3 regions of the Neptunomonas sp. CHC150 genome follow, and region 3 is predicted to be linked to each of the others. Evidence: predicted binding sites of a transcription regulator. Region 3 holds the regulator's gene; each other region holds the start of a gene.

Region 1 (5,453 bases), on a different contig from region 3:
CTCTTATAAAAACGTTAAAAGTTAATTTCCCCACGTTAAAGTACCTAGGCGGGCATAAAGAGTTCTTACCTAATGGGGGTTATACATGCCCAGGGAATTTAATTATGGACGTTCTTGAAAAAATGAGAAATAAACATGCCCTCTCTAAACCTTAAAGCAACGATAGTAAGCAGCTTGATTGCCATCGCTGTATTTGTATTCAAACTTTTTTCTGTAGTATTAAAGTTTCCTGATGACCCCACGAGCATACTTGCTTTAAGAGAAAGCCCATCATTGAATAATGAAACGCTACTTCACGATTATTTAGATGTGTCTAACTACGTCATCGTTATTTCTGATGAAAATGGCTTTATTGGTAAGAGTTTATATGGGTTTACCGTCGATTACCTAGCTTATGCGCTAGTATTGTTTAGTGCATTTTTATGGTTGCTGTACGTCGGTAAGAAGAAAAGGAAAAATTGAAGTCTAAAAAAGGCGCGAAAGCGCCTTTGATGCATCTTTTGGAGATATTAGCTCATTTCCATCACGATACGGCCGGTGATCTCCCCTTTCTCCATATCTGCAAAGATCTCGTTGATGTCTTCTAGTTTCTTCGTTTCTATAGTCGCTTTGACTTTGCCTTCAGCGGCAAATTGTAGACATTCTTTTAAGTCCTTGCGTGTGCCTACAATGGAGCCGATGATGCGGACACCGTTGAGTACGGTATCAAAAATGGGGATTGGCATTTCTTCGGGCGGTAAACCCACCAGTACGCAAGCGCCACCGCGACGGATTGATTTGTAGGCTTCGGAAAAGGCGGGTTTTGATACGGCTGTGCAAACAACGCCGTGTACGCCGCCGTTGGTTAGTTCAGCTATCTTTTGGGAAGGGCTTTCTTTCATAAAGTCGATGCTGTATTTCGCCCCAAGTTCTTTTGCCAAAGCCATTTTAGAATCGCCAGTGTCTACGGCAATCACATTCATCCCCATAGCTACGGCGTATTGGATGGCTAAGTGCCCTAAGCCGCCCACACCGACAATAGCCATCCATTGACCCGGTTTTACGTCAGACACTTTGAGCGCTTTGTAGGTGGTGACGCCGGCGCAGAACAAAGGTGCCGCTTCGACATAACTGAGCCCGTCCGGAATTTTGACGGTGTAGTTACCATCAGCTAAGCAGTATTCAGCATAACCGCCATCTACTGAATAACCTGCGTTTTGCTGGTCTAAACAGAGGGTTTCTTTGCCTTCTAAGCAATAATCACACTGGCCACAGGCACTGTATAGCCAAGGTACACCAACTCGATCCCCTACTTTTAAATGGGAAATTTCACTACCTACTTCTACAACTTCTCCTACACCTTCATGTCCTGGAATAAGTGGCATTTTAGGTTTGACTGGCCAATCACCATGGCAAGCGTGAAGGTCAGTATGGCACACACCGCACGCATGGATTTTGACGAGTACATCATGCGCTTTAACTGTCGGAAGAGGCATCTCTTTGATTTCTAAAGGCCCTTTAAACTCATTAACAACGGCTGCTTTCATGGGTACTCTCCTTTACTTCGTGTAAATAGAAATCGTTAAAGAATATTAGAACCGATATTAGGACGCCGTGTTTAGATCTAGATCATCATTCAAGCGCGTTTAGCGTTTGTTTAAAGTAATTAGATTTTTTGCCGCATGCTTGGTGTAAGCTCTGGTTTGTCTTTATGTGTCTGTTAAAAGTGTCAGTAATTTTTACATTTAATGTTTCTTATTGGAGACTTTTTTATAAAAACTAAAGTAAAACAATGGATTGGAATATGTGGCGTAATGTTTGCTTTTAGAGACAGTAGTTATTTTAAGGAATTAGTCATGAAACTATTAGCTTACGCTGCAGTTGGTTTTTCGATGATAGCGGGGGCGGCTCAATCGGCCATCATCACAGCCGATTTAACCCCCATTGTAAACACGGCACAAACGTACTCGCAGACAATTACTTTGCCGACTAATGTCACCTTCGCTGATGTGACACTCGGGCTTATGCTCAAGGGCGACTACGATTTGAGCAGTGAGTACTTTAACTTTTATATTGATGGTACTCAGCTGTTGTCTTGGAACGCCTCTTCACCGGGTATATTTTCCACCACTATCTACCCGCACTATGATTATCTGCTAATGGGTAGCCTGTCGATTAGCGATGTGCAGTGGACCAGCTTTGCTAGTGATCAAACACTTAATCTATCGTGGTCTAATGGGCCGAATGTTAACGCCTATGCTAAAGGAGGCTTAGATTTCGTCTCGTATACGTTAACAGGAACACCCAGTGTGCTTGCACCAAATACAGCGACTCAGCAAGAGGTGCCTGAACCACTTTCACTCGCATTACTAGGCTTAGGTTTGGCGGCTATCGGTTACAGCCGTCGTAAGAAAGCGAACGCTTAGTGAATACGCCTGCGCTGAGGAGTGCAGGCGTATTATTGTAACGTTGTTAAAATCATATCAGTCAGTTCAGGCATGGTGTTGGCAGTAAGGCACTGGGCCGGTGTTGTGAATAAATCATCGTATCCAACATAGCGAATAAACGGTATGTGTCGTTCGTGTGCGGCTTGTTCGTCATAGTCGGCATCACCCACAAATACACGGTTCACATGTTGGCCAGTGATGGCCGCTATTTTATCGAAGTTCTCTGGTTTTCGTTCATCCCCGCCATACACGGCGACAAAGCAATCCAATAGTTGATTATTCTCTAGTGTCTCTTTAATTTCATTAACCGGCGCTGCGCTGTTGATGAATATTGCTATACCTTCTTTTTGTAATGTATAAAGCATTGAGCGAGTAGCGTCGTCTATTGTAAGAGATCGCATCCGGTCGTCTAGCGTAATCTGAAAGCGAGCTAAGAAATCATCCATACTTCCTGTTATAGATTCCAATTGAAATGTATCAAGCATCATTTGAATTTTAACGGCCCGAGGAATACCACCGGTAGACAGATGAATGTGTTTGGCTTGTGCTTGCTGTTCTTTAGTTAGTGGTATTCCAAAACAGTGGATAAAGGCATCCAGTTTGATCATCAAGCTGTCGACGATGACACCATCGAAGTCGAATATAGCGATCTTTTTCATACCGAATACCTTTAATGAGAATCTGATTAGGTACCGTACCTCCTTAGCGGTGATTAATGAAGGCTAAAGAGCAGCATTCATCGATAGTGTGAGTGGCGTGGTATTTCTTCCAATCAGCTGACTTAATTGATGGCTACTATCAAATAGAGCTCCCTTGGCAGCGCCTGCATCTGAGTCTGCCAATATATTTGCGAAGCCTTCAGGCAAGCCCGCGCCAACCAATACTTTGGCAAATTCTGCTTCGGGTAAGTTTTGGTATTGGATCGTGTTGCCCGTGGTCTCGCTTAGGTAATGTGCTAATTCGGCAAGCGTATAAGCGGTATCGCCTGCCAGTTCATAAACGTTGCCTGCTTGATCTTGCGGCGATGCCATGACGGCGGCAGCGGCGGCGGCATAGTCTGCACGAGGTGCTGAGGCTATTTTTCCATTGCCTGCAGCACCAATGAATGCGCCATGCTCAAGAGCGGAAGGTATGCTGGCCAAGTAGTTTTCGGTGTACCAGCCATTGCGTAATAGAACAAAAGGCACGCCAGATTCGGCTAACTTTTGTTCGGTTATGACATGCTCCTGAGCTAATGCCAGCGGGGAGGTATCTGCATGCAAAAGGCTGGTGTATGCGATGAGGGTGACGCCTGAAGCGTTGGCTGCATCAATAACCGCGGAATGCTGAGACGCTCGTTTTCCGATCTCACTGGATGAAATGAGTAAGAGCTTTTTGGCTCCGTTAAAGGCTGTGGCTAACGTTGCTGGTTGATCATAGTCTGCTTGGCGGACAACGACACCGAGATCCGCAAGGTCTTCGGCTTTTTCAGGGCTACGTACGGCGGCGATAATGCTATTTGCAGGTTGTGTTTTAAGCAGTTCATGAATGACCAAACGGCCTAGCTGGCCTGTCGCTCCGGTTACAGCAATCATAGTGTGCTCCTTTTGAATCGAAAATGATTGAATAAGTAATCAAGAAGTCGCTTGATGTAATCTATGCTAAACTCCTAGCTAACTTTTAGTAAGTACGTACAAAAAGGTAAGTATGAAAAAAGATATGATCAGTCATCATGACAACCCTAAGACGCCGCCCGACGTTGCTTATGTGCAGGGTGAAATAGGTATACCTTTGTCGGTGAGAATGGAGCGCGGTGATTTATTTGCAGAGCAATGCCCTTCCAGACAGGTATTGAAGCATGTAACGAGTCGTTGGGGAGTTTTAGTCTTGGTCGCATTAGCCGGAGGGACTTACCGCTTTAGTGATCTGCGTCGTAAGGTAGCTGGGGTTAGCGAGAAAATGCTAGCACAGACCTTGCAAGGGCTTGAGTGCGACGGTTTTGTGAAGCGCGTTTCGTATCCTGTTGTTCCGCCGCATGTCGAGTATAGCCTAACGTCGCTAGGGCTTGAGGTGAGTGGCAAGGTTGAAGCGTTGGCGGATTGGATCGAACTGAACCTCTTCGAGATTTTAGAAGCGCAGGCTAAGCATTCGCAGAACAGCCCGTGATTGGTTATGCCGGTCTATCGGATGCTGCAAAAAGTTGACCTCTGGGTTATTATTTACCGTTAAACGTATAAAGATTTCGCTGACTGTCCTGACAGATTGTTATGGACGATAGAGCCATATTGAGGAAAGTAAGATGTCAGAACCCACTGCGCAAGCGACACCACAACTACCCTACCATCGCGACTTTCCTGTGGGATGGGATGAGCTGCACCGTAATTGTCGCGCTTTATCATGGCGGTTATTGGAAAAGGGCCCGTGGAAAGGCATTATTGCGATCACACGAGGCGGTTTGGTTCCTGCGGCGATTTTGGCTCGTGAATTAGATATTCGACTGATCGATACCGTGTGCGTAACCAGCTACGGTATTGCCGAGGAGGGTGCCGAGGCAATGAAACAAGGTGAGCTGAATATTCTTAAAGGGGTTGAGGGTGACGGTGAAGGCTTCTTGCTTGTAGATGACCTAGTCGACACGGGTAAAACAGCACGTGTGGTTCGTGAGATGTTACCTAAAGCGCACTTTGCAACTATTTACGCCAAGCCTGCTGGCTGCCCTCTAGTGGATACCTTTATTACTGAAGTAAGCCAAGATACATGGATCCGTTTCCCGTGGGATATGGAACCAGCGTTTGCAACACCGCTGGCAGCCAGAAACACATAAGGCGCTAGACGGGTACCGTTTATTTCGTTTAGCATCCAAGATGCACCGAAAAAGAGCAGAATAAATAAGGTGTTAAGGCGCTAAAGTGATCTGCGCGAGCCCCTAGGGCTGGCAAGTCCGCATGAAATCTAAAAAACTGTCCTTGTGGTCAGCTTTTTGCATCTCATAGGCTCAACAGCCAACAGGCTCCCTTAACGAATCATTACATGGGAATGAGGATTGGA
Region 2 (5,453 bases), on a different contig from region 3:
TAGGTTGTTGTTGGTAAATTCGATGGTGCCCGCACTGTAGTCGGTAGCGATATCCATCACTGTTACACCAGAGCCTGCGGTATTCACCGTGCCTGCCCCAACGACAGCGGTAGCGTAAATATCACCAAACTCTACACGCGATGCTTTAAAGCCTGTTGTACTTGAGTTTGCAATGTTGTTACCGGCGACATCCAGGTCGGTGGTTGCTGCTTTGATACCCGTAACTGCTGTATTAAAACCTGCCATAATAGTGCCCTCTTACCTTTATGTCTTAACCGATCTGTAAAATATCGCTAGTGCTGTATGCACCGGCATCGGTATTTACTTTCATACCAATACCGTTTTGTCCCAGCGTAACGCTGTTCACAGTATGGCCTATATAACTGTCTATATTTTCTGTGGTGCCATCAGATGATGATTTTTGAATCACAACCGAGTAGTTACCTGCGGCGTTTTCACCACCTTGCCACTCAAATGAATGATCTCCTGTTGCTAAAGCACCTTCAGACCAGCTATCGACCAGGCTTCCTGCCGAGTCATAAATAGAGACCTGCACATTAGAGGCACTCGTATCGAGCGTGAACGCCCCTTCAATACTTCCACCAGCGGATAAGCTCGCTTTGTCGGTTGCAACAAACGCTTGCTGACCTACCATCGATGATGCCTGCAACGCCGCCTGGCTCGTCATCATTTCTGAGCTAAGTTCGGTCATGGTTGACGTTAGCTCAGTAATGCTTTCAACCATCGTCATGTTAGATATCTGCTGCATGAAATCAGCGGTATCTGCCGGGCTGGTTGGATCCTGATTTTGCAATTGCGCAATCATCAGCTCCATAAACATCTGACTATCAGATTCACTCTGCGTGGTAGATGTAGAGCTAGACGAATTTGCCGCATTAATCTGCTCAAATATCGATGTAGCTGTAGTACCAGTAATATCAGCCATAATCGTTGCCCGCCTCTAATTATTGACCAATCGTGAGAACACGTTGGACCATCTGTTTTGCTGTATTCATAATTTCGGTATTCACTTGGAATGCGCGCGAAGCAGAAATCATGTCCGCCATTTCTTCAACCACATTCACATTAGGGTAATGCACATAGCCATCTGCATCCGCCATTGGGTGAGACGGGTTATATTCTGTACGTAAAGGGGCTTCACTTTCGACGATACCAACAACTTGAACACCCTGACCTGGAAGCAAACCCGCATCGGAATCCGTCATTTGCTCCAACGTAGGTTCTTGCAATTTAAAAACAGGCTTGCGTGCTCGATATGTCTCTTCGACGCTTGAACTAACGCTGTCTGCATTTGCCATATTGCTAGCGGTTGTATTTAAGCGAACTGTTTGTGCGCTCATGGCTGAACCAGCGATATTAAAAATATTAGTAAGTGACATAATTATTCGCCTTTAATCGCTGTTACCAGCCCTTTAAATTTTCTGTTTAGCAAATCAAACGATGTTTGAAAGCCTAAAGAATTTTCTGTGTAACGTGCCATTTCTTCTTGGATATCCACCGTATTTCCATCAACGGCTGGCTGCATCGGTGTTCGATACATTAACTCGGCTGCAAAATCAGGATTGATTAACCCCGTTTGATGCCCCGCATCAGTCTTAGATAAAGTTAACGGCGTATTCACACTCATCTCGCCTGCAAGTGTCGCGTGAAAATCGACATCTCTGGCTTGAAAATTAGGGGTTTCTGCATTGGCAATATTGTTAGCCAAGATTTCCGCACGCTTAGAGCGCAGCTGTAGCGCCTCTTCATGCAAACCTAATGCTTTATCAAAATTAATTGCCATATTGCCCCCTAATAAACTCTATCTTGATAAAAGCAAACACCATGCCAAAAAATCAATACATTGTTTTTAAAGGGATTTATAGAAAAAGGGATGATTTACAGGGGAAGAGTGAGCGGTAAGCGGCAAAGGTATGCCGCTTGTTGCCGCCTACGACCAGCGGAGGAATATAGTAACAGTAAAAATCAAATTGCTTGGTAAATAATACCCGGACGACAATGAATCATCGTGTAACAGTCACTTAACCCAGAAAGCGATTCGGATGCTCCCAAAACAAGATAGCCACCAGGTGCAAGCTGCTTATGCATTTTGCGCAAAATTTGCGTTTTAAGTTCAGATGAAAAATAAATCAGAACGTTACGGCAAAAGATAATATCAAACTGACCTAGAGTGCCGTATTGATCTAATAAATTGAAACTTTGAAAGCGTACACGCGACTTGATGCCCGGATTGATGACCCAGCTACCGCGTTCGGTGGCTTTGAAGTGACGTTGAAGTCTTTCTTTATCCAACCCTCGACCCAAAGCCAGCATCTCATACTCACCAGAACGAGCTTGCTGCAGCACATTGGTAGAAATATCAGTGGCTAAAATTTCTTCACCCGCCGAGAAGCTACCAGGGTTTGCCTGTTTAAACTCATCAATAATCATGCTCATAGAATACGGCTCTTGCCCTGTTGAGCACGCCGCAGACCAAATACGTAAACGCTGAGCACGTTTTTTATCACGCATTTCGGGCAATAACTGCCTTTTCAATATGTCATAAGGGTGGGTATCACGAAACCATAAAGTTTCGTTGGTGGTCATGGCATCAATGACCTGTTCTTTAAGGCGGCTTTGACCCGGCCGTTTAAGCTGCCCAATAAGCTCTTTCAAGTTTGTGTATGCACACTCTTGCATTATCTTATTTAGGCGGCTTTGAACCAGATATTGCTTGTGATCAGCCAATAATATTCCGCAATTATCCTCTAAATATTTACTGAATAAAACAAACTCATCCTGCAATATCTTGAAGCTACTTGACTGATCGAACATATCCATATCCTGTTATCGACGACTCTCGATTTTTCGGATTCTATCAACGACTACGCCAGCAAGATCATCCGGATTAAATTTAGCAAGGAAACCATCGGCGCCTACCTTTTTAACCATCGACACGTTAAAACCGCCGCTCAATGAGGAGTGCAGAACGATATGCATTTTATCCATTCGCGTATCTTCTCTGATCATAGCAGCCAGTGTATAACCATCCATTTCTGGCATTTCGATATCTGAAATCATCATCAAAAAGTGCTGCGTTACATCGACGCCCTTATCGGTGAGATCATTCAACATATTCCATGCAGCACGTCCATTGTTGCACGTAGTGACCTTAATCCCAAGGTCTTCTAAACTGCGTTGCATTTGATTACGAGCCACACTCGAATCATCCACACACAGAATGTGATATTCACTTGCCTTCGTTTTAACTTCTTTTGTGGCTATTTCTTCACTTACGTTTGTACGCATTGGGTACAGGTCAGCTAGAATTTGCTCCACATCTAAGATTTCAATCAGCTTTCCATCGTGCTCAAATACGGCAGTTAAGTAGTTTTCAACACCAATTTCAGCTGGCGGCGCCATTATCTGATCCCAGTGAGTGTTCAATATTCTATCTACCTTTCTAACCAAGAAAGCCAACGTCCGCTTGTTGTATTCAGCAACAATTAGAAAGCAACGTTGTAGCTCTTCTTTCGGTACTGAAGGTCGGCCTATCGCTTCTGATAAGTCCAATACAGGAATGGTTTCTCCACGAATGTGAGCCATACCTTTAATAGCCGTGGTTAATCGTGGCACTTCCGTCAAGGCTGGGCATTGAAGCACTTCACGTACTTTAAATACGTTGATGCCATAAATTTGCTCCGTCTCTAAGCCAAATAATAATAACTCAAGCCGGTTTTGCCCCACCATCTGGGTACGTAGGTTTACAGTATCTAGAATACCTGACATGATCTACACCAAATTCTATGTCACTAATCAGTGGCACCACGACAATAACCTGTAAGTCAGGCCATCCCGTGAGTTTTAAACGTCTATTCCTTGTTGTCGGCACCTTAGAGATTCTATTTAGCTCTTTTCTGCTTCCCGCAAAAGCCTTGGCCGCTGAGTCACTGCAAACAATCATCACCCAGCGTTTAGAAGCCCATTTTGCTAAACAGCTACCGCACACTAGTATCACTATAGACATAAACTCGATTAATGAAGGGATTAATCAAAGAAAATGTTCAAACTTATCTTTCCCTATCCCCAAAGCTCTCCCCCCGGGTGGGCGATTAACCTTACGCGTATCCTGCTCTGATCCACAAACTTGGCATACTTATGTCGCGGCCAAAGTCATTGCTATCGCCCCCGTTGCCTACACCGCCAGAGCCATCGCAAAAGGCAGCAGTATCACTGCAAAAGATATACGTTTTGTGAAAGATAATTTGGCCACACTCAACCGCGGCTATTTTAGAGATCCAGCTCAGGTAATTGGGCTAAAGGCTCGACGCTCTCTATCACCCAATACAGCGCTAACCCCTCAATTACTGGAAGCAGCCTTACTCGTTAACAAAGGCGACAGCGTTATTATTCAAGCACAAATATCGGGCCTCAGTATTCGAACACAAGGCGTCGCCTTGGAGGACGGCTCACTCGGGGAGCAAATTGATGTGATGAATAGTCGCTCGCAAAAAGCTATTCGCGCCTATGTCATCAGCCGTGGCGTTGTGTCAGCAACACCAGCCTATTAGTAGCATTTTAGAAGCGCTCTGTTTATACTTTATACAGTTTTTAAGCGGCAAAAAAATAAGTGACTTTTTTCCTAAAGTATTCCCTATCGCAGCCGTTATAGTCAGTAAGAACCAATAGAGGGTAGAAAAAATGGTCATTGATCTTAACAGCTCTTCAGCGCAACAAGCGTTGACGGCACGTGAAAAGGTCAGCACCCAGCGAAGTAATGGGGCTGCACCTGCAACAAGCACTCCTATCGCACCTGTTCAAAAAGATACGGTAGAATTAAGTGATACTGCTCGCGCTTTAAAGGCGGCTGATGCACAAATAGCTAACACCCCAGACGTAGACTCTGAAAAAGTTGCTCGCATTAAAGCAGCAATCGACAATGGCTCTTACGCCATTGACGCTGAACGTGTTGCGGGGAAAATGATCGATTTTGAGAGCCAAATGGGCTAACGCTATGGCACTCGATCCTTCTACGCTCGCGAAGATAGACACCCTTACTCAAGAGGGTATTCTGCTTTTAGAGCAGCTGGACAATATTCTAACGACAGAGCTAGGCGCGTTTCAGAGCAGAGACATCGACGCTATAAAGTCTACGTTTGAACAAAAAGCGTCACTGCTTAGCCAATTCGACAGCAATAACAAGCAACGCGCAGAATGCATGAGCACGGCTGGCGTTCCGCTAAATAAAGCAGGCATCGACCAGCTCGCTCAGCAAATCCCCAACCTAAACATTAAGCAAAAGTTTCTGTCCAACTGGTCGACTCTGGAAGACAGACTCAAAACAGTGATGGCAGCTAATCAGCGCAATGAACTGGTACTCATGCGCAACAAGCAAAGCCTGGATAAGCTTTTATCACTGCTGCGCGGAAAACCTCAAGCGAACACGCTTTACA
Region 3 (5,453 bases):
TTGACCGCCGCAGTGGTATCGCGAGCACAGACCTACCCGTCAAAATAACAAACCAACAGTTTGAAACGACAGCAACTGGCATGACGATCAACATTAATTCGCGGACCTCCGATTTACTATCGGACGTAAAAGGCACTTTTTATGTCGAACCTTAAACAACTATCCCTGTTGGCTTGCACATGCCTATTCGCTACCCAGCTTGCCTTTGCGTTACCTGACGACCGCAAGAAGCCTATCCATATCGCCGCTAATAGCGCTCAGATTGATGAAAATAGCGGAATTACTACCTATACGGGCAACGTGCTTATTACCCAGGGTACTATGAAAATAAAAGCCGCTAAGGTTAACCTTTATCAAAAAAATAATGACGTAAACCGCATTGTCGCCACGGGTAGTCCAGCAAGCTTTAGCCAACAAGCATCAGCAAACCAAGCTATTACCGACGCGTTTGGTCAACGTTTAGAATATCAAGTTGATCAACAAACCATCACAATCACCGGCAACGCTCGCGTAGAACAAGACAAGAACCAATTCAGCGGCGAACGCATTGTCTATCAGATGGAAAAGTCTCTCGTTAATGCCTATAGCGGTGAAGGCAACTCAGGACAGCGCGTACAAATGATTATCCAACCAAAAGCGAAATAATATGATGACGCCGGATAGCACTTTACACGCTCGCAACTTAGCAAAATCATACAAAAAACGTAATGTCGTTCGCGATGTATCCCTCTCGGTCAATAGCGGTGAAATCGTAGGACTTCTGGGTCCCAATGGTGCCGGTAAAACTACCTGCTTTTACATGATTGTGGGCTTGGTCAAAGCTGATAACGGCTCAATAGCTATCAACGAAGAAACGATTACCCCTTTGGCTATGCACCAACGCGCACGCAAAGGAATTGGTTACTTACCTCAAGAAGCGTCTATTTTTCGAAAGCTCAGTGTTGAAGATAACTTACTTGGCATTTTAGAAATGCGAAAAGAGCTATCAGTTGATCAACAAAAAGCCAAAATGGAAGAGTTGCTAGAAGAGTTTCACATTACGCACATACGAAATAGTCTAGGCATGAGCTTGTCTGGTGGAGAACGACGCCGAGTCGAAATAGCGCGTGCCCTAGCCTCCGAGCCCGCTTTTATTTTGTTAGACGAACCCTTTGCAGGGGTTGACCCAATCTCTGTAAATGATATTAAAAAGACGATAAAACACCTACAATCAAAAGGTATTGGAGTCTTAATAACGGACCACAATGTCAGAGAAACACTCGACATTTGTGAGAAAGCCTACATAGTCAGTGAAGGTGTTATCCTAGCTGAAGGCGAGCCAAGCGATATACTGGCAAATGAAAAAGTTCGTGCTGCTTACCTCGGCGAATCGTTTCGACTATAAGCAACACCTCGTGTTTTCTGGAGTCTACTTGTAATTTATGAAGCAGTCATTACAGTTAAAAATGGGGCAACATCTCACGATGACCCCACAATTACAGCAAGCAATTCGCTTACTGCAATTATCGACACTTGATCTACAGCAGGAGATTCAATCTGCATTAGACAGCAATCCCATGCTGGAAACTAATGAAGACAGTGAAGACAATGCGGCTCCGCAGGACAACTCTACACAGAGCGAGCAGCCTAGCAATTCAGATCAAACCCCATCGGAATACACGGCGCAAACAACACAAGAATCGACACAATCTGACGACCAAGAACCCGACTCTTTTGACGACAAGTGGAACGATGACATCCCCAGTGAGTTATCAACCGATTCATCTTGGGACGACACTTACCAAACTAGCAGCAACACATCGAGCACAAGTAATCGTGACGATGACAGCTTTTTTGAATCGAATGATAGTGCCGAGGAGAGTCTCCAAGACCATTTGCTATGGCAACTTAACCTAACAAGGATGTCCGCAGACGACCGTTTAGTTGCTGAAGCCATTATCGATGCGATCGACAACGAAGGCTATTTACGCCTTAACATTGAAGAGCTGCTTGAAGACTTTAAACGCCAAGAACCAGAACGCTTCCAAGAAGCAGAACTGGAAGAGTTCGAAGCCGTATTGCATCGCGTACAGCAGTTTGATCCGCCCGGTGTAGCGGCCCGCGACTTAGGTGAATGCCTGTGCATACAATTAAAACAATTACCTGAGCCGCCTCCTTTGTTAGCGCAAACGTTGAACTTGTGCCAACATTATATCCACTTACTGGGTAACCATGATTACAAACAATTGATGCGCAAGCTACGCATCAAAGAACCACAATTACAGGCTATTATTGAACTCATTCAAACGCTAAACCCGCAGCCGGGAGCAATGATTTCACCTTCAAAAGCTGAATATGTGATTCCAGATGTTTTTGTGGAAAAGCTCAAAGGTGTTTGGACCGTGCGCTTGAATTCTGAAGCTTCACCTAATTTACGGATCAACACTCAGTATGCTGATTTGATTCGCCGAGCGGACTCCAGCGCGGATAACACCTATTTAAAAAACCATTTACAGGAAGCACGCTGGTTTATTAAGAGTCTACTCAGCCGAAATGAAACTCTGCTAAAAGTTTCAAGTCAAATTATCGAAAGGCAAGTAGATTTTCTTGAGCATGGTGAAGAAGCTATGAAGCCCATGGTGTTACATGACATTGCCGAAGCAGTTGAGATGCACGAATCCACTATCTCACGTGTGACGACACAAAAATTCATGCACACACCTCGCGGAATATTTGAGCTAAAGTACTTCTTTTCAAGCCATGTCAACACCAGCGATGGTGGCGCAGCCTCATCAACAGCCATACGAGCGGTCATAAAAAAACTGATAGCTGCCGAAAACCCTGCTAAACCTTTAAGTGATAGTAAAATTGCTCAACTTCTCGATGAAGAAGGAATCCAGGTCGCTCGAAGGACGATCGCCAAATATCGCGAAGCGATGGGAATCGCTCCTTCTAATGAACGCAAGCGTCTGGTTTAATAACGATACGCATACGACTGAAGAGTCGTGCTAAGGAGACAATCTATGCAGATCAATATCACAGGTCACCATGTAGAACTGACTGAAGCACTGTCCGAGTATGTACACACTAAGTTTGACAAGCTAGAACGCCATTTCGATAACATCACTAACGTACAAGTGACCTTGAGTGTTGATAAACAGCGGCAAATTGCCGAAGCTGACATGCATATTGCTGGAGGCGAAATATTTGCAACCAGTGAGCAGCCGGATATGTATGCGGCCATTGATGCCCTGACGGATAAGCTAGACCGTCAAATCATCAAACATAAAGAAAAGCTCAAGAGCCATAAATAACCTTCTAATAACTAATTGAAGTCATATGCCCATAATTTCTCTGTTAACACCTAGCCGCACTCTACAAGCAGTAGAGGGCGGCAGCAAAAAGCGCGTGCTAGAAATGGCAAGCAAACTCATTGCTGAATCAGTCGGTGAAGAAGTCACACACGAACTTATCTTCACCGGCCTAATTGGCAGAGAAAGGCTGGGCAGTACCGGCATCGGTGAAGGGGTTGCTATACCCCATTGCCGATTAGCGGGTATCGAAGCACCGATAGGAGCGCTGATTCACTTAGCAGAGCCTATCGATTTTGATGCTATCGACAGCCGTCCTGTAGATTTACTGTTCTTTTTGCTAGTCCCTGAAGCGGCCTGTGATGAGCACCTCGGCACTTTAGCAAAATTAGCAGAAGTCTTTAGCCAAGATGAATGCCGTGTCGCCCTTCGAAAAGCCGACAGCAATGAAAACCTATTGGCTACAGCGATGCGCTTATTCCAATAAAGTGACATCAGCCTAATGCAATAAGAGAGCTCTCATGAAATTGGTAATCATTAGCGGGATGTCCGGCTCAGGAAAAAGCTCAGCCTTGCAGGCATTGGAAGATGTGGGTTTTTATTGCATTGATAACTTACCGGCTATGCTATTGCCGGATTTAATTAAGCATCTAGAAGCCGATGCTCAATTCAAAAAAATAGCCGTTTGTATCGATGCTCGTAACTTATCGAGTAATTTAGAGCGACTCCCCGAGATCTGGCGTGATTTTAACGAACACAGCGACATTAACGCCGAGCTCGTGTTTATTAACGCGTCACTTGAAAGCTTACTCAACCGTTACAGCTCAACTAGACGTCGACATCCGATGTCAGAATTGTTTAGTGGATTAACTGACTCAATTGAGTACGAAAAAAAGCTCCTTGAGCCGATCGCCGAAATTGCCGATATAAGAATCGATACTACGCATATGTCACTATACGACCTCCGTGACACGATTAAATTACGTGTAGCAGAGCGTAAACAGCAAACGTTATCACTCCAATTTGAGTCGTTTGGCTTTAAACATGGCGTTCCAATGGATGTCGATATGGTATTTGATGTCCGTGTACTGCCAAACCCTTATTGGCTTCCTGAATTACGTAAATTTACGGGCAAGGACAAGCCTGTCATCGACTTTTTAAGTAACGAGGCTCTGGTCGATGAAATGTACCAGGATATTCGCGGTTACATTGAAAAGTGGTTGCCTGAGTTTTCCAACAATAACCGCAGTTATGTCACGGTAGGTATTGGCTGCACCGGCGGCCAGCACCGGTCCGTTTTTCTTGCGGAGAAGCTAACGGGCTATTTTAAATCACTCATGGATACGGTGAACATACGCCACCGAGAACTGCACTAAGTGCCAGTTTAAGATCAGGAATAAGCGCATGCTAGAAAAGAAAATCACAATAATAAATAAGCTCGGCTTACACGCCCGCGCAGCCGCCAAGCTCATCAACACAACCTCGCGCTTTTCGTGCGACGTCCGCCTAGAAAAAGATGACCGAGAAGTGGATGGGAAAAGTATCATGTCTGTTATGATGCTTGCCGCAAGTCGAGGCACCGAACTTACTGTAAAAACTCAAGGCGAAGACCAAGATGAAGCCCTGAGCGCGATAGAAGCGTTAATTAATAACCGCTTTGACGAAGAAGAGTAATATCAGCCAACAGATCTACTGTAGGCTTAAGAACTATCCGTTATACTAGCGCCTACGCCACCAAGGCGCCCCTACTCTATCCTGACGCTGACAGTGAGCACCTAAGGACTTTATGACGGCTCAAGAAGATACCACAGCATTAGACAAGCTAAATAGCGCTCTCAATAGCGGCGCATTTCAACAAGTCCGTTTCACCCTTAACAGCACATTACGTCCTGTAGAAGTCGCACATTTACTCGAAAAGTCGCCCCCAAAAGAGCGCCAAATTCTTTGGAACCTAATCCATCCAGAGAATGAAGGTAAGGTACTGCAATACCTTGCTGATGATATCCAGGCCGACATTTTAAGCAAAATGGATGCTGATCGTTTATTAGCGATTACGGAAACATTAGATACCGACGATGTAGCCGACGTTTTACAACAACTCCCAGAGCGTATTACTCGCGAGCTGCTCCAAATTATGGATCAGCAAAATCGCGAGCGCATCGA

Evidence for each region. Region 3 encodes sigma-54, which starts transcription at its own class of promoters, with help from an activator protein. Its sites were predicted from a motif close to TGGCACNNNNNTTGCTNT; they were not measured.
Region 1: the regulator sigma-54 is predicted to act here: its motif matches at 1,787-1,804, upstream of OW491_RS09920 (PEP-CTERM sorting domain-containing protein).
Region 2: the regulator sigma-54 is predicted to act here: its motif matches at 1,834-1,851, upstream of flgB (flagellar basal body rod protein FlgB).

The regions. Positions count from the first base shown of each region.
Region 1 covers NZ_JAPNXU010000008.1:134,347-139,799, reverse strand. Annotated here, with positions in the region: gene OW491_RS09935 (N-acetylmuramoyl-L-alanine amidase) at 1-155, shown strand, start outside; gene OW491_RS09930 (hypothetical protein) at 136-462, shown strand; gene adhP (alcohol dehydrogenase AdhP) at 510-1,526, opposite strand; gene OW491_RS09920 (PEP-CTERM sorting domain-containing protein) at 1,836-2,405, shown strand; gene OW491_RS09915 (HAD hydrolase-like protein) at 2,438-3,085, opposite strand; gene OW491_RS09910 (SDR family oxidoreductase) at 3,149-4,000, opposite strand; gene OW491_RS09905 (helix-turn-helix domain-containing protein) at 4,209-4,571, shown strand; gene gpt (xanthine phosphoribosyltransferase) at 4,705-5,229, shown strand.
Region 2 covers NZ_JAPNXU010000010.1:56,564-62,016, forward strand. Annotated here, with positions in the region: gene OW491_RS12010 (flagellar hook-basal body complex protein) at 1-246, opposite strand, end outside; gene OW491_RS12015 (flagellar hook capping FlgD N-terminal domain-containing protein) at 272-946, opposite strand; gene flgC (flagellar basal body rod protein FlgC) at 966-1,400, opposite strand; gene flgB (flagellar basal body rod protein FlgB) at 1,403-1,804, opposite strand; gene OW491_RS12030 (protein-glutamate O-methyltransferase CheR) at 1,987-2,835, opposite strand; gene OW491_RS12035 (chemotaxis protein CheV) at 2,848-3,789, opposite strand; gene flgA (flagellar basal body P-ring formation chaperone FlgA) at 3,858-4,571, shown strand; gene flgM (flagellar biosynthesis anti-sigma factor FlgM) at 4,702-5,010, shown strand; gene OW491_RS12050 (flagellar protein FlgN) at 5,015-5,453, shown strand, end outside.
Region 3 covers NZ_JAPNXU010000012.1:55,976-61,428, reverse strand. Annotated here, with positions in the region: gene lptC (LPS export ABC transporter periplasmic protein LptC) at 1-155, shown strand, start outside; gene lptA (lipopolysaccharide transport periplasmic protein LptA) at 142-645, shown strand; gene lptB (LPS export ABC transporter ATP-binding protein) at 650-1,384, shown strand; gene OW491_RS16110 (RNA polymerase factor sigma-54) at 1,422-2,957, shown strand; gene hpf (ribosome hibernation promoting factor) at 3,003-3,293, shown strand; gene ptsN (PTS IIA-like nitrogen regulatory protein PtsN) at 3,319-3,777, shown strand; gene rapZ (RNase adapter RapZ) at 3,812-4,666, shown strand; gene OW491_RS16090 (HPr family phosphocarrier protein) at 4,695-4,964, shown strand; gene mgtE (magnesium transporter) at 5,077-5,453, shown strand, end outside.